Regions from separate parts of the Streptomyces sp. NPDC048441 genome, predicted to be linked through region 2. Evidence: riboswitches for the same ligand, from Rfam matches in the RefSeq annotation. Region 2 holds a riboswitch; each other region holds the start of a gene.
What was found. Region 2 has a riboswitch for cyclic di-AMP ahead of ACGFSB_RS29070 (transglycosylase SLT domain-containing protein). Riboswitches for the same ligand answer to the same signal wherever they lie in the genome.

Region 1: another riboswitch for cyclic di-AMP. It lies ahead of ACGFSB_RS08000 (M23 family metallopeptidase); the one in region 2 lies ahead of ACGFSB_RS29070 (transglycosylase SLT domain-containing protein).
Region 3: another riboswitch for cyclic di-AMP. It lies ahead of ACGFSB_RS27620 (M23 family metallopeptidase); the one in region 2 lies ahead of ACGFSB_RS29070 (transglycosylase SLT domain-containing protein).
Region 4: another riboswitch for cyclic di-AMP. It lies ahead of ACGFSB_RS33050 (C40 family peptidase); the one in region 2 lies ahead of ACGFSB_RS29070 (transglycosylase SLT domain-containing protein).

What each region holds. Positions count from the first base shown of each region.
Region 1 is NZ_JBICXM010000003.1:20,251-25,420, reverse strand. Features, by position in the region: gene ACGFSB_RS08015 (alginate lyase family protein) at 1-971, shown strand, start outside; tRNA gene ACGFSB_RS08010 (tRNA-Met) at 1,026-1,099, shown strand; gene ACGFSB_RS08005 (PP2C family protein-serine/threonine phosphatase) at 1,246-2,475, shown strand; cyclic di-AMP (ydaO/yuaA leader) riboswitch at 2,697-2,844, shown strand; gene ACGFSB_RS08000 (M23 family metallopeptidase) at 2,856-3,944, shown strand; gene ACGFSB_RS07995 (aldo/keto reductase) at 4,086-5,030, shown strand; gene ACGFSB_RS07990 (PrsW family intramembrane metalloprotease) at 5,035-5,170, opposite strand, start outside.
Region 2 is NZ_JBICXM010000013.1:180,810-185,979, forward strand. Features, by position in the region: gene ACGFSB_RS29065 (BatC protein) at 1-208, opposite strand, end outside; gene ACGFSB_RS29070 (transglycosylase SLT domain-containing protein) at 687-1,454, opposite strand; cyclic di-AMP (ydaO/yuaA leader) riboswitch at 1,459-1,653, opposite strand; gene ACGFSB_RS29075 (hypothetical protein) at 2,151-3,248, opposite strand; gene ACGFSB_RS29080 (SAM-dependent methyltransferase) at 3,449-4,261, opposite strand; gene ACGFSB_RS29085 (aldo/keto reductase) at 4,573-5,170, opposite strand, start outside.
Region 3 is NZ_JBICXM010000012.1:157,409-162,578, forward strand. Features, by position in the region: gene ACGFSB_RS27610 (HPr family phosphocarrier protein) at 1-8, shown strand, start outside; gene ACGFSB_RS27615 (GntR family transcriptional regulator) at 180-872, opposite strand; gene ACGFSB_RS27620 (M23 family metallopeptidase) at 1,106-1,909, opposite strand; cyclic di-AMP (ydaO/yuaA leader) riboswitch at 1,922-2,084, opposite strand; gene ACGFSB_RS27625 (M16 family metallopeptidase) at 2,291-3,676, opposite strand; gene ACGFSB_RS27630 (M16 family metallopeptidase) at 3,673-5,025, opposite strand.
Region 4 is NZ_JBICXM010000017.1:167,879-173,048, reverse strand. Features, by position in the region: gene ACGFSB_RS33065 (LysR family transcriptional regulator) at 1-349, opposite strand, end outside; gene ACGFSB_RS33060 (LysE family translocator) at 464-1,099, shown strand; gene ACGFSB_RS33055 (DUF6328 family protein) at 1,077-1,598, opposite strand; gene ACGFSB_RS33050 (C40 family peptidase) at 1,695-2,168, opposite strand; cyclic di-AMP (ydaO/yuaA leader) riboswitch at 2,172-2,345, opposite strand; gene ACGFSB_RS33045 (hypothetical protein) at 2,700-3,008, opposite strand; gene ACGFSB_RS33040 (ATP-dependent Clp protease proteolytic subunit) at 3,016-3,651, opposite strand; gene ACGFSB_RS33035 (amidase) at 3,825-5,170, shown strand, end outside.

The DNA.
Region 1 (5,170 bases), on a different contig from region 2:
AGTACGCGGCCCTGGACTACCAGGCCAAGCCGTACGCCGTCGTCGAGTGCCCGCCCGACACCCGTCCGGGCCACGGCTGCGTCGAAGAGCGCGAGGACGCCATCGCCGCGTACACCCAGGCTCTGCTCTGGAACATCACCGGCGACCGTGCGCACGCCAAGAAGGCCGTGCAGATCATGGACGCCTGGTCGGGCGTGATCACCAAGCACACGGAGGCCAACGCGGGCCTCCAGACGGCCTGGGCCGCCTCCTCGTGGGCGCGTGCGGCCGAAGCCGTGCGCTATACCTACGACGGCTGGAGTGACGGCGAGCTGCTGCGTTTCGAGCGGATGCTGCGTACCGCCTATCTGCCCCAAGTCCTCAACGGGTCAGCCGACTTCAACGGCAACTGGGACCTGGTGATGGCCGACGCGACCATGGGCATGGCGGTCTTCCTCGACGACCACGAGGACTTCGAGAAGGCGGTGACGCACTTCAGGACCCGGGTGCCCGCCTACTTCTACCTGAAGTCGGACGGGCCGCTGCCGGTCTCGCCGAAGGGCAGCGGCATCAACACCGCGGCGGAGCTCCAGAAGTACTGGTTCGGGCAGAAGACCTTCGCCGACGGCCTCTCCCAGGAGTCCTGCCGTAACTTCAAGCACGCCAGCTACTCCCTCGCCGCCACCGCGCACATCGCCGAGACCGCCTGGCACCAGGGCGTCGATCTGTACGGCGAGGTCAAGGACCGGCTGCGGGCCGCTTTCGAGTTCCACTCCAAGTACCAGCTGGGCGCGCGGGCGCCGGGCTGGCTGTGCGGCGGCAAGGTGCAGCGCGACATGGGGCCCGACACCGAGGTCGGCCTCAACCACCTGCGGGACCGGCTGAAGCTGGATCTGCCGGAGACGGCGAAATACACGGAGGAGCGGCGGCCCGAGGGGACGGACGATCTGTTCGTGGCCTGGGAGACGCTGACGCACGCCGAGAACACCTGAGCCTTGAGCTGGTTCGCTTCACTCCCTCTGATGGCGTAGAGTTGCATTCAACGGCGCGGGGTGGAGCAGCTCGGTAGCTCGCTGGGCTCATAACCCAGAGGTCGCAGGTTCAAATCCTGTCCCCGCTACTAAAGGCCGAAGGCCCGGATCCAGTAATGGATCCGGGCCTTCGGTGTTTTCCGCGTGAGCGCCGCTTCGGGGCGCGGTTCAACCCGATCGGCCCACACCGGTCGCCCCGCGCCCCCGCGCCGGGAACCCTGGACGAGGCGTGGTCATGGATCTGGTCCTGGCCGCGGAACGCGGCAGGAGAAGACCGGTGGGGCAGCGAGGAGGAAGCGGCAGGGGCCTGCGCAAGGTGCCCCGCACGGATTCCGACGTCAGGCATGAGCGGGCGTTCGTGCGGACCCTTCCTCTGCTGCTCCTCGTCGTCGGGATCGTCTACGACCTCGTGACCCCGGCCGCGTTCACCGCCGCGCCCTTCTTCACCGCCGCCCCGCTGGTCGCCGCCCCCTTCTACTCGCTGATCAGCACCGCCCTCACCGGCGTCGGCTCCTGCGCCGCTGTGCTCGGCCTGCACTTCAGGACCAGCACCACGACCGATGTCGAAGCCGTCACCGAACTGATCACGGTGGCGACCGTGGCCGTGCTCGCCGTCCTCATCAACCGCGTCGTATCCCGCAGCGACGAACAGCTCGCCTCCGCACGCTCCATCGCCGAGGCCGCCCAACGCGCCGTACTGCCGCAGCCGGACCCCCGGATCGGCGGGCTCGACGTCGCGGCGCGCTACGAGGCCGCGGAGGCCGACGCGTTCATCGGGGGTGATCTGTACGCCGTGCAGGACACCTCGCACGGCGTACGCGTCATCGTCGGCGACGTACGCGGCAAGGGCATGAGCGCGGTGGCGGCCGTCGCCGTCGTCATCGGGGCGTTCCGGGAGGCCGCGGAGCAGGAGGCCACCCTGGAGGCGGTGGCGCAGCGCCTGGAGCGGGCGCTCGCGCGTGAGGGCACGCGCAGGGACGGTCTCGACGCCTTCGAAGGGTTCACCACCGCCGTCCTCGCGGAGATCCCGCACAGTGGCGGTCTCGTACGCCTCATCAATCGCGGGCACCCGGGGCCGCTGCTCCTGCGCGGCGACGGGCGGCTGTGCGTCCTGTCCGCCACCGAGCCCGCGCTGCCGCTCGGGATGGGCGAACTCGGCACCTGGCCGGACCGTGCGGACGAGACGGAGTTCCCGCCGGGGGCGATGCTGCTGCTCTTCACCGACGGGCTCTCCGAGGCGCGTGATCACCGGGGCGAGTTCTACGACCCGGCCGCCCGGCTCGGCGGCCGCATCTTCCCGGGACCCAACGGCCCGGACACCCTCCTCGCCACGCTCACCGAGGAAGTGTGGCTGCACACCGGGGGCGGGACGACGGACGACATGGCGCTGCTCGCGGTGCGGCGGCCGTCGGCGACGGGCACCTCACCGCGTCGCGTTCCGCCTGATGTCACTGGACGTGACTGAAGGACACCCCTCCGTCCGGCAACTGACGCACTGTCCAGGAAATGTGAAGCTCCGGTGTGTGAAGATCTGGGGTCAACTCGCCCCGTTCCAGCCCCCCGTGTCCCGTTAAGTGCAGGCCAAAGGCGTTAACGATCAGCCGGAACAGCTTGGATTCCGGCCCTGCTGTCTATTAACGTTCGATAACGCAGCGCGGTCGTCCCAGCCGTCACTCGAGTCGGCTCCGCGCGCACGCGCCTAATCCCGCAAGGGAGCCGGGGAACCACCTACATGGGGTGAATCGGGCAGCTGTGCATCCGTGCCGGCTGTTCGTAGGAGACCTTCCTGCTCCGAACCCGTCAGCTAACCCGGTAGGCGAGAAGGAAGGAAAGGAGTGCGCCCCAGTGGCGTCCAACCGCCCTGCCCCCCAAGGCGTGTACGTACCGAATGACGACGATTTCGGTGGGTACGACGAAACATCTTCCTGGGAGGAATGGAATCCCACCGAGGACTCCATCCGTCCCGTCCGCGGCAGGCACCGCGTCCACAAGCGGGGCGGTGGCGGGCTCGCCCGCAGCTCCACTGTTCTCGGCGTAGGCGTCATCGCCGCAGTCGGCGCGGGCGGCATCGCCACCGCGCAGGGCGGCAAGCCCCCGGTCTCCATCGAGATGCCGGACCTCTCGGCCGTCACGGACTCGCTCCCGGAGGCCAAGTCGCTGCCGGGCGTGGGGTCTTTGATATCCGACGACTCCGACGACTCCGGTTCCGCCGACAACGGCGTGCAGACCGCCGCCGCGCCCCTCTCCGCCGCCGGCGTCAGCACATCGGACGCCGAGCAGGGCACCACAGACGCGGGCGAGGCACTGCGGGCCCGCATCATGGAGCAGGCCGAGAACCAGCAGGACCAGGCGGACGACGCGGTCCAGCAGGCGAGCGAAGAAGCCGCCGTCAAGGAGGCTGCCGCACAGGCCGCCGCCAAGCAGACCGCGGCCGAGAAGAAGATCGCCGCGGAGAAGGCCGCCGCGAAGAAGAAGGCCGAGGCGGAGGCCAAGAGGAAGGCAGAGGCGGAGCGCCTCGCCAAGCTCGCGAAGAGCTACATCCTGCCCGTGGCCTCGTACACCGTCACCGGCACCTTCGGTCAGCCCGGCTCGATGTGGTCCTCCGGCTACCACACAGGCCTGGACTTCGCGGCCCCCACGGGTACGCCCATCAAGGCGATCCACTCCGGCACCATCAAGGAGGCCGGCTGGGCGGGGGCGTACGGCTACCGCACGGTCATGGAACTCGACGACGGCACCGAGCTGTGGTTCTGCCACCAGTCCTCGATGAGCGTCAGCGTCGGCCAGAAGGTCTCCACCGGCGACGTCATCGGCCGCGTAGGCGCGACCGGCAACGTGACCGGGGCGCACCTCCACCTGGAGGTCCACCCGGGCGGCGCCTCCACCGGGGTCGACCCGGCGGCGTGGCTGCGCGACAAGGGCAGGACGGTCTGACGTAACCCCGTACCCCGGCGGTCCTGGCGACAACCCCCCGACGTCAGGGCTGCCGGTTCGGCATGTCCGGGGCTCCTGCTCCTATGGATCCCAGGGATGCGTGTACGGAATGCTGCGCTCCGTAAGTACGTTGCCTCCCATATGACTTCTCTTCGCAAGCTTGGCTCGTCCGACCTCGAGGTCTTCCCGCTCGCACTCGGCGGCAACGTCTTCGGCTGGACGGCCGACGAGGCCCAGTCCTTCGCCGTGCTCGACGCCTACACCGCCGCGGGCGGCAACTTCATCGACACCGCCGATGTCTACTCGGCCTGGGTGCCCGGCAACAAGGGTGGCGAGTCCGAGACCGTCATTGGCGACTGGCTCACCGCGCGCGGCAACCGTTCCGACGTCGTGCTCGCCACGAAGGTCGGCGCCCACCCCGAATACAAGGGCCTGTCCGCCGGCACCATCAAGTCCGGTGCCGAGGAGTCGCTGCGCCGCCTGCGCACCGACTACATCGACCTCTTCTACACGCACTACGACGACCCGACCGTCCCCGTCGAGGAGATCATCGGCGCCCTCGACGAACTGGTGACGTCCGGCAAGGTGCGCGCCATCGCCGCGTCCAACGTGACCGCCGAGCGGCTCCAGGAGTTCCTCGACTTCTCCGACCGCGAGGGCCTCGCGCGTTATTCGGCGCTCCAGCCGCACTACAACCTCGTATCGCGTGACACGTACGAGGGTTCGCTGGAGCAGGTCGCATCCCGCTCCGGCCTGGCCGCCGTCCCGTACTACGCGCTCGCATCCGGTTTCCTGACCGGCAAGTACCGCCCGGGTGCGCAGGTCGAGAGCGCGCGGGCCGCAGGCGCGGGCAAGCACCTGGAGACACAGCGGGGCCTGCGGGTCCTCGCCGCCCTGGACGAGGTCGCCAAGAACCGGGACGCCGAGCTCGCGACCGTGGCCCTCGCATGGCTCGCGGCGCAGCCGACGGTGGCGGCGCCGCTCGCATCGGCCCGTACGGTCGAGCAGCTGCCCGCGCTGCTCGCGGTGGGGGAGCTGGAGCTGACGGACGCCGAGGTGTCGGCGCTCACGGCGGCTTCCGCCTAGGGCCCTAGCCCCTGTAGGGGTTGTAGGCGGGGTAGGGCATCGCGGGCTTGGCGTACGGATATCCGTAGGGGTGCTGCTGGTACTGCTGCTGGTACTGCGGCTGCGGATAGGGCTGTTGGTACTGCTGCTGATACAGCCGC
Region 2 (5,170 bases):
CGCCGCCATCTGCTCCGTCGTCTGCGCCGCCGTCGGCTCCTCCGTCCGCGCCGCCGTCGTGGACGCCGGGTGTGCCTGCTGCGCCGCCGTCTGCGGGGCCGTCGGCTCCTCCGTCTGCGCCGCCGTCGTGGACGCCGGGTGTGCCTGCCGCTCCGCCGTCTGCGGGGCCTTCGTGCTGATTCGGGTCCTGCTGGGGGTTGGTCACCATTCCTCCTGAGAATCGAACGGCTGCGATCGGACGCACCCCCCTCCAGGGCCCTCTCTGCTTCCACCAAACTCGCTCACGCGATTCTGGTCGGCAACCGGAAGGGTTCACGGGTGGCCCAGTCGGCCTCAATCTCATCCCCTCCCCGGCGCAATCCGCTGAGATCAGGAAACTCGCAGGCCGTGTCGGCTCGGCGCGCTTCTGTAAGGGAGTTGAGAGGGAGCGTACGCAACGGGCAGAGAAAATAGCGGAATTGCGCATGGAGTTGTCCATGTGCGGGGGCGCTATATGACGGCACGTCACTGCATGAGCGGCTGACGGATTCTCTTGAGGGAGGGTGATCTCAGGCAGTCGGCGAGCAAATTCGCGGAGAGCGGTGCGTGGCCTCAGACAGGCCTGAGCCCCGGACACATGGAATGCCGGGGCTCACAGCGGACGAGACGAGACGGGACGCGGTCTAGGTCTAGGTCCAGATCTAGGTCTAGTACGGGCCGTTCACGTTGTCGATCGAGCCGTACCGGTCGGCTGCGTAGTTGCAGGCGGCGGTGATGTTGGCGACCGGATCGAAGCCGTCGAGCGACGTGCCGGGCACGTGATAGGCGGTGAACGTGGGGTCGATGACCTGCAAGAGCCCCTTGGACGGGGTTCCGGCGGCAGCGTTGGAGTCCCAGTTGTTGGTGGCCAGCGGGTTGCCGGAGGACTCGCGCATGATGTTGCGGTGGATGCCCTCGTAGGAGCCGGGGATGCCCTGCTGGGCCATGATGTCGAGCGACTCGTTGATCCAGCCGTCGAGGTCGTTGGTGTAGGACTTCTTAGCCGGGGCAGCGGCGGGCTCGGCGGCGAGCGTGTTCTCGCGCTCGGAGCGGTCCGCCCGTTCGGCGGACGCCTTGGGGGCGGCCGACTTCTTCGTGGGCTCGGCCGGGGCCTTCTCGCCGAGGGTGAGCTTGAGACCGGGGTGGATCAGCCGCGGGGTAGCGCCGAGGGCGCTGCGGTTGTCCTCGTACAGCTTCTTCCAGCCGCCGCTCAGGGAGTGCTCTCGGGCGATCTTGGAGAGCGAGTCGCCAGCGACGACAACGTAGGTCTTCGAGGCCGCGGCGGGCCCGGCGGTCGTGCCGGCCGGCTGCGCCGCTCCGGCGGCGGTTGCGCCGAGCACCGGGAGAACGAGTACGGCGCCACCAGTCCCTGCCACGGCGATGCCCCGGGTGAGTGAACTGGACTTGGGGCGGCGGTGCTTTCCCTTTGCGGGCATGGCGAATTCCTCTCCGTCGCCTACGAGGTGAGCTGTCGGGTTCGGACGGGAGATGTCCGGTCGCACTGTGAATACGACTTCACCCCGAGCCGTTCCGGAATCCGGATCGGCGGCTTACCTGGGTCCCCCGCTCCTGCCGTGCGTAAGTGAGTGGGTGGGATGGTTTCTGGATGGCGGCAGGATTCGGCGTTCCATCCGGATTGGCGGTGACGTTAGGCGAGAAAGCCCGCATGGAACAAGACCCAAATTCGAATAAGGAATGTGCGATGCCGGTCCCTGGCAACCAGGACCACTCGCATCCTTTGATCGAAAAGCCCAACTTTCTTTGCACAGAACGGAAGTGCGTTCAGTGGATCCCGGGGTCGAGGCCGCCGGTGTGACTCAATTCACTGAATGCAATACGCGCTGGAATGCGACTCGACGGCATATCAGAGCACGCCATTTCGCCAGAGCCCCCCGCAATAGGGACAGCACTTTCTATACGCCATTAATGGTGTGAAGAAGTATCTTTTTCGGGCAAAAGTGAACGCGATACAAGAGCCGCTTTCCATGCCAAAAGGAACATATCCTCACCGGGATCAGGCTGCCGCGACGCCAAGGACTTGATGACCGCCGTGGACGGAACTCAACTGCCCCTCCCTCGATCCTTCCGCGGAGGTCGCCAACGCGGGGAACCGACAAGGGGAATGGCCTCTGTTACGAGACCCTGCCGGTCGGGCGGCCGGCCGCTGAAGCCCCCACCACCCCGGCGCCCCTCGCCGCCTCCTCGCGTGCGAGCAGGTCTCCGTGGAGACGGGCGAACAGTGCGCACACCAGCGGCATGACCACCGGGGACAGCAGGAGAAGGGCCACGGCTGAGGGCAGCACCTTCACCAGCACGCCGGTGATCCACACATTGTCGTTGCTGAGCCACAGCATTCCGAGTCCGGCGAGGTGGACGAGGGGAGCGGCCGCGTACCGGGCCAGCAGGAAGAAGAGCACGGCTGCCGCCGTGACCAGTGTGCCCACGCCGAGGGTGCGCCGTCGTGCGCGGCGGGTCAGCACCCAGGAGCGGTACAACGCCACGAACGGGGAACGGAGTTCCAGCACCGTCTCGGCGGTGGCCAGCGCCAGGCGGGCGTACAGCAGCGGGCCCAGACACCACACGGTGATCGGCAGCACCCACCCCACCAGGGTGTACTGCCAGGTCGCGGTTTCGCCCAGGGGCGTGGGCTCGACACCAGGCACCTCGCCGCTTTCGACGATGCCCCACAGCACCAGGCCCGCCATCCATACGGCGCCCACAGCCAGTCCGGTCAGCGTGTTGACCGCGAGGGCGGCGGGAAAACGCCCGCGTGTGCGCCGCCACAACTCGCGGGTGGCCAGCGGTCCGCCGCCGTGCCTGGCGTGAGAGTCGCCGACGGCGTACGCGGTGTGCAGGACGGAAACGACGAGGAGCCCCAGAACGAGCAACAGCGGCACCATCACGAAGAACACCCTTGCCAGCTCTGGCATGGCATCCTCCGCGTAGGCCACGTAGGAGTCCTCGTTGGCGATGTTGGCGTCCGCGTAGTCCCGGACGCCCTCGAAGGTGTCCCATGCCGCCGCGAATCCGCCGGCCAGGATCGCGCAGCCGAGCACTGCGGTCACGACGGACACGCGGAGGGTGAAGCCGTACAGCGCGCGGCGGTAGCGCCTGACGGCGCCGAGCGTCCCGCTGATGCCGCCGCCCGGCTGCTCGGTGGGGTTGTCGCCCACGCCGTCGCCCTCGCCATCGGCCGCGCGGTCGGTCGACTGGTCTCCGTCGTGTGCCATGACCTGATCTGACCTCCGTGCGGCGCTGTGGTGACGGTAGCCAAGACGCCGTGCGGGGCACGTGGGGTTCCCGGGGGCCGGGACCATTCCCGCAGGTCCAGGCCGCAGTAGGTGCGGTAGCCGAGATCGACGGGGACATCTCGGCGGACTCCACCTTCGTGCGTACGACCTCTTCGCCATGTAGGCGAGCCAGCCTTCGGTCAGGGTTTCATAGCAACGGCGCCGAACTGCGGGAGCGTGGGCCCGGAGTCGGTCTCAGCGCGCCAGTGCGCGCATGACACGAGGCCGGGGGTGAGGAGATCCAGGCCGTCGAAGAACGCGCTGATCTCTGCGCGGCTGCGGGCGGTGATCGGCGGGGTGGCGTTTTCGTTCCAGAACCGCATGGCCTCGACGTTGCCTTCGCCGCCGAGATCGGTGTCGGTGGTGGGGTGGGTCAAGGCGAGGTAGCTGCCGGAGGGGACCGAGGCCATGATCCGGCGCACGATCTCCTGGGCCTCGCCGGTGTCGAGGACGAAGTTGAGGATGCCCAGCATCATGACCGCGACGGGCCGGTCCAGGTCGAGGGTTGCCGCTGCACCTTCCATGACGCTGTCCGGGTGCTGGATGTCGGCGTCGATGTAATCGGTAGCTCCCTGGGGGGTACCGGTCAGCAGGCTGCGGGCATGGACGAGCACGATGGGGTCGTTGTCGACATAGACGATCCGGGCTTCGGGTGCGATCCGTTGGGCGATCTCGTGGGTGTTGGCCAGGGTCGGCAGTCCGGTGCCGATGTCCAGGAACTGCCGCACGCCGCAGTCGGCGGTCAGGAATCGCACCGTGCGGGCAAGGAACTGGCGGTCCGCACGGGCCACGTCTCGGATGACTGGGAACATCGTGGCGACCTGGTCACCGACCTGCTGGTCGATCTCGTAGTTGTCTTTGCCGCCGATCCAGTAGTTCCACACTCGTGCGTTGTGCGCGACCCCGGTGTTCAGCCTGCCCGACACGTCGGACAGGTCTTGGCTCTCACTCACGTCATTCCCTCTTCTTGCTCACTCACGAGGTGTTCTGGGCTAGTTGCCGCCGTGGCGGCAACGGACGGTGTTGCCATTGTGATGCTCGTGGATCACGGCGTCCGGGGATTCGGTTTTCCCGCGCTCGAATCCGGCCGCGCAGGGCAACGAGGCGTTCCAGCAACACATTGCGGAAGGTCATACCGACTTGTACGAGGCAGACATCCACTAGGTGCGCGCCCAACGCGACACCCTGCGGGCCGCCTTCGAGGTGAGATAGCCGTGCCGCATGCACTGCTGCCGGCAGGAACTTCTTCGCAGGCGGACCGCTGTCAGCGGTGGTGAGCGGGCCTGCGGCGTTGCTCGCAGTCGGTCAGGGCCGGCCGCCTGTAGTCGATGTCCGCGGGGTTGAGTGTCACACCGGGGGCGACGATCTCGTCGATACGGTCGAGGATCTCGTCGTCGAGCCGGACCTCGGCGGCGGCGAGCTGGTCGGTGAGTTGCTCGACCGTGCGGGCGCCGAGGATCACTGAGGTGACGCCCGGGTGGGTCGACGCGAAGGCGAGCGCCAGGTGCGTCAGGGAGATTCCCGCTTCGTCCGCCAACGCCGACAGGAGCTCGACGGCTTCGAGTTTGCGCTGGTTGCCCGGCAGGTCGAGGTTGAACTTGTGGGCGACCGCCTGCCGGAACCCGTTCATCTCGATCGGCTCACCGCGGCGGAACCGCCCGGTCAGCCAGCCGCTGTTGAGCGGACTCCAGGTCAGCACGCCGAGCCCGTACTTCTGCGCGGTGGGCAGCACGTCCGCTTCAATGCCGCGCACGAAGACCGAGTACGGGGGCTGCTCGGTGCGGAAGGGGATGTGGCCCCGGCGGTCGGCGGTCCACTGGGCCTCGACGAGCTGTTCGGCGGGGAAGTCCGAGGTCCCGATG
Region 3 (5,170 bases), on a different contig from region 2:
CCGTCTAGTAAAGGCTGGTACTCGTACGCCGAAGGGCCCACCCTCAAAAGGGGTGGGCCCTTCGGCGTTTCTGCGCCCGTGTTTCTTTGCCCGTGCTTCTGCGCCCGCCTATTGAACTGAATTCGGGCAGCAGAAATAATCCCCCGCCGAATAACACTTCTTTGTATACGGCGCCTCTGTTAATGCCGGAGGCCCACCGTGTTTACGGCATGTTGCGAATCCCTCACACGGTCACGGTCATCCCGCAGGGGAATGCGCAGCCGGTGCGCGGTCGCCGCCCGTTCCGTGTGGGCCACGGTGAGCGACCTGGCCCGTTCCGCGTCCCCGCGAGCGACCGCGTCGACTATCGCGGCGTGCTCCGCCCAGGACTCCGCCGGGGCCGCCGGGGTCTCGACGACGTACATCCAGGCGATCTTGTGCCGGAGCTGGATGAGCAGCGCGGTCAGGCCGGGGCTGCCCGACGACTGGGCGAGCGTCTCGTGGAACCAGCCGCCCAGCGAGCGCAGATCCTCGCTCCGGCCGCGCCTGGAGCGCTCCTGGCCGAGCCTGACGAGGCCGCGCAGGACCTTCAGGTGCGCCTCCGTGCGGCGCTGCGCGGCGCGGGCGGCGCCCAGCGGCTCCAGGAGCATACGGATGTCCAGGAGGTCGGCGGCCTCCTGCTCGGTCGGCTCCGCGACGCACGCGCCCGCGTGCCTGCGCGTGACGACGAAGCCCTCGGCCTCCAGGGTGCGCAGCGCCTCGCGGACCGGGACGCGCGAGACTCCGTAGCGACGCGCGAGCAGCTCCTCGGTGAGCCGGCCACCCCGTTCGTAGACACCGGAGACGATGTCGTCCCGGATGGCCGTGCATACCGAGTGCGCGGGAATGCGCATGGCCTGACCTCCGCCTTAATCCCCGCGAAACGCGGTCGATCGACGCCGTTTCAGTGACTCTATTGCAGAGCGGCTGAATTTCCGAAGGCGGGCGGAAATTCATGGATATTTTTTGGCCAAAGGTGCTGCGGGAACGGCGCAGGAACAGCGAAAGCCCCGGCTCGTGATGAGCCGGGGCTTTCGATGAAACAGGTGGGCGTGACAGGCGGGCGGAATCAGACGTATCAGATGTATCAGACGTTGATGCCGTGCGACCGCAGGTACGCGATGGGGTCGATGTCCGAGCCGTAGTCCGGTCCCGTGCGGGCCTCGAAGTGGAGGTGCGGGCCGCTGGCGTTGCCGGTGGCGCCCGAGAGGCCTATCTGCTGGCCCGGGGTGACCGCCTGGCCGACGGTGACACCGAGGGACGACATGTGGCCGTACTGGGTGTACGTGCCGTCGTTCATCTTGATGACCACGTTGTTGCCGTAGGCGCCGCCCCAGCCGGCCTCGACCACGGTGCCGGAGCCGACCGCGTGGACCGACGTGCCGGACGCGGCGTGGAAGTCGATGCCGGTGTGGCTGCCGGAGGACCACATGGCGCCGCCGGTCTGGTAGCCCGTGGAGACGTACGAGCCGGCGATCGGGGAGACGTAGCTGTTCAGGCGCTTGCGCTCGGCCTCGCGGGCGGCGCGCTCCTTGGCCTCCCGCTCCTTCTTGGCCTTGGCCTTCGCCTCGGCCTCGGCCTTGCGCTTGGCCTCTTCAGCCTTCTTCTTGGCGGCCTCTTCGGCCTTCTTGGCGGCCGCGGCGTCGTCGGCGGCCTGCTGCTGGGCGGCGGCCTGCGCGTCGATGCTCGCGGCGAGCGAGTCGCCGACGGAGATGGCCTGGGTGAGGCCGGTGTGCTCGAGGGCCGCGGCATCGTCGGCGGCGAGCGCCGGAGCGGCCAGGCCTCCGATGACACCGGTGGTGGCGAGCGCGGCGACGCCCGCTACGTTCGCGGTCGTGCGCGTGATGCGGCTCGGGCGACGGTGCTTCCCGGTGGCACGGGTGAACGCCATGAAGCGGCTGATCCTTTCCTTCCTTCTCGCCTACCGGGTTAGCTGACGGGTTCGGAGCAGGAAGGTCTCCTACGGGTCCCTCACCTCGCGGCAAGGTGCCCGATTCACCCCAGGGGACATGTGGGTCCCCGGCTCCCCTGGCTCGCGCCGTACGGGGACTCGGCGATGACTGTCCGGTGCCACGGATGCGGCGTACTGCATGGCGGACAGCCGGACCGACGCTAAGCGGGACATCTTTCAATCGACAAACGGATCAGGACTTTTGTAGCGCACGCCACAGGGCAGACACACAACCTCCGTACTAATTCGGACATATGAGGACCCCGGTGGCCTTTCCGGCCACCGGGGTCCTGTGTGTCTCAGCTGCGCCGTCTGTCTCGGCTAGCCCGTGACAACACTCACTTCACCGATGCCGAGCGCCTTGACGGGCTCCTCGATCTGCGCGGCGTCTCCGACGAGCACCGTCACGAGCCGGTCCTCGGGGAAGGCGTTCACCACGGCGGCGGTGGCCTCCACGGTGCCTGTCTCGGCCAACTGCCGGTACAGCTGCGCCTGGAAGTCGTCCGGCAGGTGCTGCTCGACCTGGTCGGCGAGGGTGGCCGCGACGGACGCCGCCATCTCGTACTTGAGCGGAGCCACGCCCACCAGGTTCTGCACGGCGACGTCGCGCTCGGCGTCCGTGAGCCCGTCGGCCGCGAGGGTGCGCAGGACCTGCCACAGGTCCCCGAGGGCCGGTCCCGTGGACTCGGTGTCCACGGAGCCGCTGATGGCGAGCATGGCGGCGCCCGTGCCTTCCGGAGTGGAGCGCAGGACCTGGGCGAACGCCCGTACGCCGTAGGTGTATCCCTTCTCCTCGCGCAGGACGCGGTCCAGGCGCGAGGTGAGGGTGCCGCCCAGGCAGTACGTGCCGAGCACCTGCGCGGGCCAGACGCGGTCGTGCCTGTCCGGTCCCACGCGGCCGATGAGCAGCTGCGTCTGGACGGCGCCGGGGCGGTCCACGATGACGACGCGCCCGGCGTCGTCGGCGGTCACCGGAGGCACCGGACGCGGCTCGGCCGTGCCGCCCGTCCAGGCACCGATGGTGTCGGCGAGGACGGCGTCCAGGTCGGTGCCCGTCAGGTCGCCCACGACGACGGCCGTGGCCGTGGCGGGACGGACGTGCTTCTCATAGAAGGTGCGCACCGCCGCCGAGTCGATGGCCGTGACCGTCTCCTCGGTGCCCTGGCGGGGGCGCGACATGCGCGACGTCGCGGGGAAGAGCTGCCGGGAGAGCTCCTTGGCGGCGCGGCGTGCCGGGTTGGCGGCCTCGTGCGGGATCTCGTCCAGGCGGTTGCGTACGAGGCGTTCGACCTCGCTGTCCGCGAAGGCGGGCGCGCGCAGGGCGTCGGCGACCAGGCCGAGCGCCTTCGGGAGGCGGGACACGGGGACTTCGAGGGAGACGCGGACGCCGGGGTGGTCGGCGTGCGCGTCCAACGTGGCGCCGCAGCGGTCGAGTTCGGCGGCGAACTCTTCGGCCGAGTGCTTGTCGGTGCCTTCGTTGAAGGCCCTCGCCATGATCGTGGCGACGCCGTCCAGGCCCGCGGGCTCGGCTTCGAGCGGCGCCTCGAGGTGGATCTCCACGGCGACGACCTGCTGGCCGGGGCGGTGGCAGCGCAGCACGGTGAGGCCGTTGTCCAGAGTGGCGCGCTCGGGCGCGGGGAAGGCCCACGGCCGTGCGGTGCCCGCCTGGGGCTGTGGGTGGAACTGCATCGTCGCGGCCTCGGTCACTTCGCCGCCTCCTCTTCGTCCGCGTCTTCTTCGGTGGCTTCGGCGGCGGTGGTGGGCTCGTACACGAGCACCGCGCGGTTGTCCGGGCGCAGACGGGCCGCTGCGGCCGCCTTGACCTCTTCCGCGGTGACGTCGAGCACACGCCCGACGGCGGTGAGTGCGAGCTGCGGGTCGCCGAACAGGACGGCGTACCGGCACAGTTCGTCCGCGCGGCCCGAGACCGTGGAGAGCCGGTCGAGCCACTCGCGCTCCAGCTGCGCCTGGGCTCGCTCCATCTCCTCCTCGGTGGGACCTTCTTCCGCGAAGCGGGCGAGCTCCTCGTCGACAGCGGCCTCGATGACGGGGACCTCGACATCGCCGGACGTCTTCACGTCGAGCCAGCCGAGCGAGGGGGCTCCGGCGAGGCGCAGCAGGCCGAATCCGGCCGCCACGGCGGTGCGGTCGCGGCGCACCAGGCGGTTGTAGAGCCGGGAGGACTCGCCGCTGCCGAGGACCGTGAGCGCCAGGTCGGCGGCGTCGCACGCGCGCGTGCCGTCCTCGGGGAGGCGGTAGGCGGCCATCAGGGCGCGGGCCGGGACCTCTTCCTCGACGACCTCGCGCAGCTCCTTGCCGATCGTGTCGGGCAGCGAGCCGTCGCGGGGCGGCTGCTTGCCGTCGTGCGAGGGGATGGACCCGAAGTACCTCTCGACCCAGGCGAGGGTCTGCTCAGGGTCGATGTCGCCGACGACCGAGAGGACCGCGTTGTTGGGCGCGTAGTACGTACGGAAGAAATGCCGCGCGTCTTCGAGTGTCGCCGCGTCCAGGTCGGCCATCGAGCCGATCGGGGTGTGGTGGTAGGGGTGGCCCTCGGGGTACGAGAGGGCGGTCAGCTTCTCGAAAGCCGTGCCGTACGGGACGTTGTCGTAGCGCTGGCGGCGCTCGTTCTTCACGACGTCACGCTGGTTCTCCATGGACTCGTCGTCGAGTGCGGAGAGCAGCGAGCCCATCCGGTCGGCTTCCAGCCACAGGGCCAGCTCCAGCTGGTGCGTGGGCATCGTCTCGAAGTAGTTGGTGCGCTCGAAGCTCGTCGTGCCGTTGAGCGAACCGCCCGCGCCCTGCACCAGCTCGAAATGGCCGTTGCCGTGCACCTGCTCCGATCCCTGGAACATGAGGTGCTCGAAGAGGTGCGCGAGGCCCGTACGGCCCTTGACCTCGTGGCGGGAGCCGACGTCGTACCAGAGGCAGACCGCGGCGACCGGGGTCAGGTGGTCCTCGGAAAGCACCACGCGCAGGCCGTTGGCCAGCCGATGCTCGGTCGCTGTCAGGCCGCCGGAGCCGGCCTCGGCTGTGGCCGTGTGACCCATGGGCATGTACGTCCCTTCGAATCGCGAAAGCTGGAAATTCTGCCAGTCCTGCCACTGTATGCAAGCGTGCTGACAACCGGTGAAGTTCCCGCTCCGCGCTCGGCGTAGTCGAGGTCGAAGTCCGGGTCGTGGTCGGCGTTGTCAGTGGGAC
Region 4 (5,170 bases), on a different contig from region 2:
CACGGCGGAACGCGGTCAGGGCGGGCGGCATCAGCTGGATCCCCGCCGTGGTGAAGGTGCCCACGCGCAGCCTGCCGCCGGACAGACCCGCCAGCTGGGCCAGTTCGTGCCGGGCCCGCTCCATCTCGTCAAGGACCCGGCGCGCCCGCGCGAGGAGCAGCTCGCCCGCACCGGTCAGACGTGCCCCGCGGTGATGCCGTACCAGGAGAGCGGTGCCCGCCTCGCGTTCGAGCTTGGCCAGCTGCTGGGAGAGGGCGGGCACGGTGTAGCCGAGGCGCTCGGCGGCGCGGGTGATGGACCCGGCCTCGGAGACCGCCACCAGTGCGGCGAGCCGCGTCGGGTCGTACATGGTGTCTCCTGGTGCGGGAGAGAGCCTGGGCGCCTGGGGCTAAACGTCTGCTTAAGGCAGACCCAGGATATTCCACATACCTGCTGAAGGCAGAAGAACGGCAGGGTGGGGGACATGGACGCACAACTGGTCGCCTTCACCGGGGTCGCCGCGGGCATGGTCGCCATGCCGGGCGCCGATTTCGCCGTCGTGGTGCGCAACGCGCTCGCCTCCCGACGGGCGGGCGTCACCTGTGCGCTCGGCGTCGCGGGCGGGCTCCTGGTGCACACGGCGCTCGCGGTGGCCGGGGTGGCGGCGGTCCTCACGGCGGTGCCCGCCCTCTTCCGGGCGCTGCAGATCATGGGCGGCGCCTATGTGCTGTACCTCGGCTGCCGCGCGCTGCGGTCGGCGGCCCGGCCGCTGGAGAGTTTCGGTGCCCCGGACACCGACGCGGAGCCGAAGGCGGCGGGCGCCGGCAGCCTGCGGCAGGGCTTCCTGACCAATGCCCTCAACCCCAAGGCGCCGATCACCTTCCTGAGCGTGCTGCCCCAGTTCGTGCCCGCGGGGAGCCCCGCGATGCCCAGGACGCTGCTTCTCGCGTCCATCATCGTCGCCCTGGCCCTCGTGTGGTTCCCGGCCGTCGCGATCCTGGTGGACCGCCTCGGCAACTGGCTGCGCAGACCGCGTACGGCCCGTGCCGTCGAGGGCGGCACGGGCGCGGCACTCGGCGTGCTCGGCCTGGTGCTCCTCAGCGAGGCGGCTCTCGCGTGACGTGCTGCCGCGAGGCCGAGCGGCGCAGCAGACGGGGGAGTACGCCCCACAGGCCCGCGCACACCAGCAGTGTGCCCGCGCTTGCGATGATCCCGCCGGTGCGGCCCACCGCCACGTCCACGACCAGGAGCACGGATCCGGCGAGGGCGAACATCAGGACGCCCATGCCGATCCGGGCGAGGTGCGAAGAGACCCGCACGATCAGCGGCTTGGCGCGCCTCTGGAACAGCGCCCTGTGCACCGCGGCCGGTGCCGTGAACAGAGCCGCCGCCAGGACGGCGAGCAGCAGCGTGGTGACGTAGGTGGCGCGCTGCACGGTGTCCAGAGACGGGAAGCGCGGGGTGAAGGCGAGTGTCAGCAGGAACGCGAAGAGGATCTGCACGCCGGTCTGCGTGACCCTCAACTCCTGGAGGATCTCCGAGAAGTTGCGGTCGGCGCGTTCGAAGGGCGTCTCGTTGCGGGTGTCGTGAGCGGCGTGGGTGCCGCTGTCGTCGGCCATGCCGCACGAGTATCCGGGTCGGCGCACTCCAAGCGCGGCGGGCGCGCCGGGCGACGGCGTCGGCCGTGGGGCCGGCCGCCGCCGCCCGGCGGCAGGTCAGCGCACCCTGCCGTACGAGACGCTCTTCGTCCAGATCTTCTCCAGGCGCACCACGGTCCCGCTCTTGGGCGCGTGCCAGATGCGGCCCTTACCGGCGTAGATGCCGACGTGGTAGATGCTCCGGCCGGAGCGGAAGAAGACGAGGTCGCCGCGGCTGCGGTTCGACGCCGATACATGGCGGGTCTTGTTGTACTGCTGCGCGGCGGTGCGCGGCAGCTTCTTGCCCGTGCGCTTGAACGAGTAGAGGGTCAGGCCCGAGCAGTCGAACCGGTGTGGCCCCGCCGCTCCATAGCGGTACGGAGAGCCCTTCTTGGATGCGGCGATCTGGAGCGCCTTCGTCCCGTGTGTCGCGGCCTGTGCTTCCGACGTGAGCCCTGGGGCCACGAGGGTGCCGCCTACGACGGCGAGCGTGAGGACCGATGCGGAGCCGGCCCTGGTGAGCAGCGACGGAACATGATTCAGCGCGGTCATGCGCAACCCTTCGTCAGCCGCCTGTGAAGGATGACCTGTCGGATTCGGGCTGGCGAAGTTGCCCGGCCGCGGTGTGCGGCTTCACCCCAAGGGCCGTCGTCCGGACTTTCCGGAACCGACCCGTCATGCCTGGGTCCTCCACTCCTGCCGGTGCACCGATGTCGACCGGATATCCGGGCGGCGGCAGGACTCGGCGTCCGCCCGGACCGCCCCGCCGTGTGGCGGGGTCTTGTCGTCGGAAGGGATCTTGACCTGTGAAAGGCCCGAATTCCGAGCCGAAACGGCCTTTTGTGAGGCTCCTCACGGCTGAACCGTTCGGGTGGACAAGGCAGGATTCGGGATCGGGCCGAGGGGCTCGACGATCGTTCTACCAGCACCGGAACGTCAGATTCCGCCCGCCGCGTACACACGTGGTGCAACTGGGACCGGCCGAGAATACGACGATTGGCTACGCCGAACGAGGTAGCCCGACTGGTCCGTTTAAGACCGGCCCCGGACGCTCCAGGTCCGCGGCGCGAATATGACGCGTGCTCAGGACGCCGACGGGGGAGGCATGGTGACCCGCGAGGACCGCCGCTCGCCGTCGAGCACCCGCAGGGCGCGCGCCAACGTCGGCGCGTGCACGGCGCTCTCGCCCCGCTGGTGCATGAGCGTCAGCGCGTCGCGCAGCGCGGTGGCCTTGCCGACCAGGGCCTGGGCGGCGCGCAGTCCGCCGTACGTGTCCGATGCGCGGGCCGGGTTGATCCGGCCCACCAGATCGACCACTTCGAGGTACCGGTCGATCAACTCGCCCTCGGCGCGGGTGAGTGCGGGCAGCGGAGGGAGTTCGGGCGGCAGCATCGGCGGTTCACCTCGCGTCCGGGGAGCGGAGTGAGGACTTGCGGGTCGAGATGATCCGGTCCACCAGGCCGTACTCGACGGCCTCGGGGGCGCTCAGGATCTTGTCGCGCTCGATGTCGGCCGTGACGCGCTCCGGGCTCTGCCCTGTGTGCTGGACGAGCAGCCGCTCCAGCTGGGCGCGGGTGCGCAGGAGTTCGTCGGCCTGGATCGTCAGGTCGGACGTCTGGCCGTGGATGGGCTCGGCGAACGACGGCTGATGGATCAGGACCCGGGCGCCGGGCAGCGCGAACCGCTTGCCGGGGGTGCCCGCGGCCAGCAGGACCGCGGCGGCCGACGCGGCCTGGCCCAGGCAGGTCGTCTCCACGTCACAGGTGACGAACTGGATCGTGTCGTAGATCGCGGTCATCGCGCTGAACGAGCCGCCGGGGGAGTTGATGTAGAGCGCGATGTCGCGGTCGGGCGCCAGATATTCGAGGTGCATGAACTGCGCCATCACGTCGTTGGCCGAGGTGGCGTCGATCGGCGTACCCAGAAAGACGATGCGCTCCTCGAGCAGCTTCGAGTACGGATCGAGGGTCCGCTGCCCCGTGCTGGTGTGCTCGGTGAACTGGGGCAGGACATAGCGGGCAGACGGTCGGTTCATGGCGCGTCTCTCCTCTTCCGGGGGCGGCTGCTCCCCAGTTCCATGAAAAGGGTTCCTGTAAAAAATGTACAGGACGTACGTAACAGCATGGTGGCGAGCATGGGCCGGTGATCCGCGGGAGTCAACAGGCGGGCGGTGTTTCAGCCGTTCGCTGAATGCGAAGGACTCGGCGTATGAGCCCTGAAGCGAACCAAGCGCAGGAGGCGCGAGCCTCCGAGCTCGTCCACCTCACCGCCCGTGAGCTCGCCGCCGGGCTCCGCACCCGCGAACTGTCCGCGCGTGAGGTCGTCCAGGCGCACCTGGACCGGATCGAGCAGGTCAACGGCGCGGTGAACGCCGTGGTGACCCTGGTGGCCGAGCGCGCGCTCGACGAGGCGCACGCCGCCGACGAACGGGCCGCGCACGGCGAACCGCTGGGCCCGCTGCACGGGCTGCCCATCGCCCACAAGGACACCCACGACACCCGCGGTATCCGGACCACTTACGGGACGCCGCTCCTCGCCGACAACGTCCCGGACCGCGACGAGCTGATCGTCGAGCGCATCCGCGCCGCCGGGGCGATCACCATCGGGAAGACCAACGTGCCCGAGTTCGCGGCCGGTTCGCACACCGTCAATCCGGTCTTCGGGGCGACCCGCAACCCGTACGGCCTCCGGTGCTCCGCCGGCGGCAGCGGCGGGGGAGCGGCGGCCGCGCTCGCCTGCAACATGCACCCCCTCGCCGACGGCAGCGACATGGGCGGATCGCTGCGCAACCCCGCGTCGTTCTGCAACGTGGTGGGCCTGCGCCCCTCGCCGGGCCGGGTGCCTTCCTGGCCGGACACCGACCCGTGGTCGACGATGGCCGTACAGGGGCCGATGGCGCGCACGGTCGGCGACGCGGCGCTGCTGCTCTCCGTCATCGCCGGGCCCGACCCGCGTTCACCGATCGCCCTGGAGACTCCGGGCAGCGCGTTCGGCGGGTCACTGGAGAGTGATCCGAGGGGGCTGCGGATCGCGTGGTCGCCGGATCTGGGAGGGGCGGTGCCGGTGGACCGCGAAGTCACCGACGTACTCGCCCCCGCCGTACGGGTGTTCGCCGACCTGGGGTGCATGGTCGAGGAGGCTTGCCCCGATCTGTCCGGCGCCGACGAAGTGTTCCGGACCTTCCGCGCCTGGCAGTTCCACCTGGGGCTCGGCGCGCTCCTGGAGACGGAAGCCGACCGGATGAAACCCAGCCTGGTCAGGAACGTACGGCAGGGAAGCACGCTCACCGGCATCGACCTGGCGCGGGCCACCGAGCTGCACGGCCAACTGTTCCACCGGGTGCGGGAGTTCTTCGAGAGGTACGACGCCCTGGTCCTGCCGACCAGTCAAGTGGTGCCGTTCCCCGTCGAGTTGGAGTATCCGGAGCAGGTCGCCGGGGTGCCGATGGATGACTATCTGGACTGGATGCGCTCGGCGTACCTGGTGTCCGCGACCGGCAGCCCGGCCCTTTCGGTGCCCGCCGGGTTCACTCCGGGGGGCCTGCCGGTCGGGCT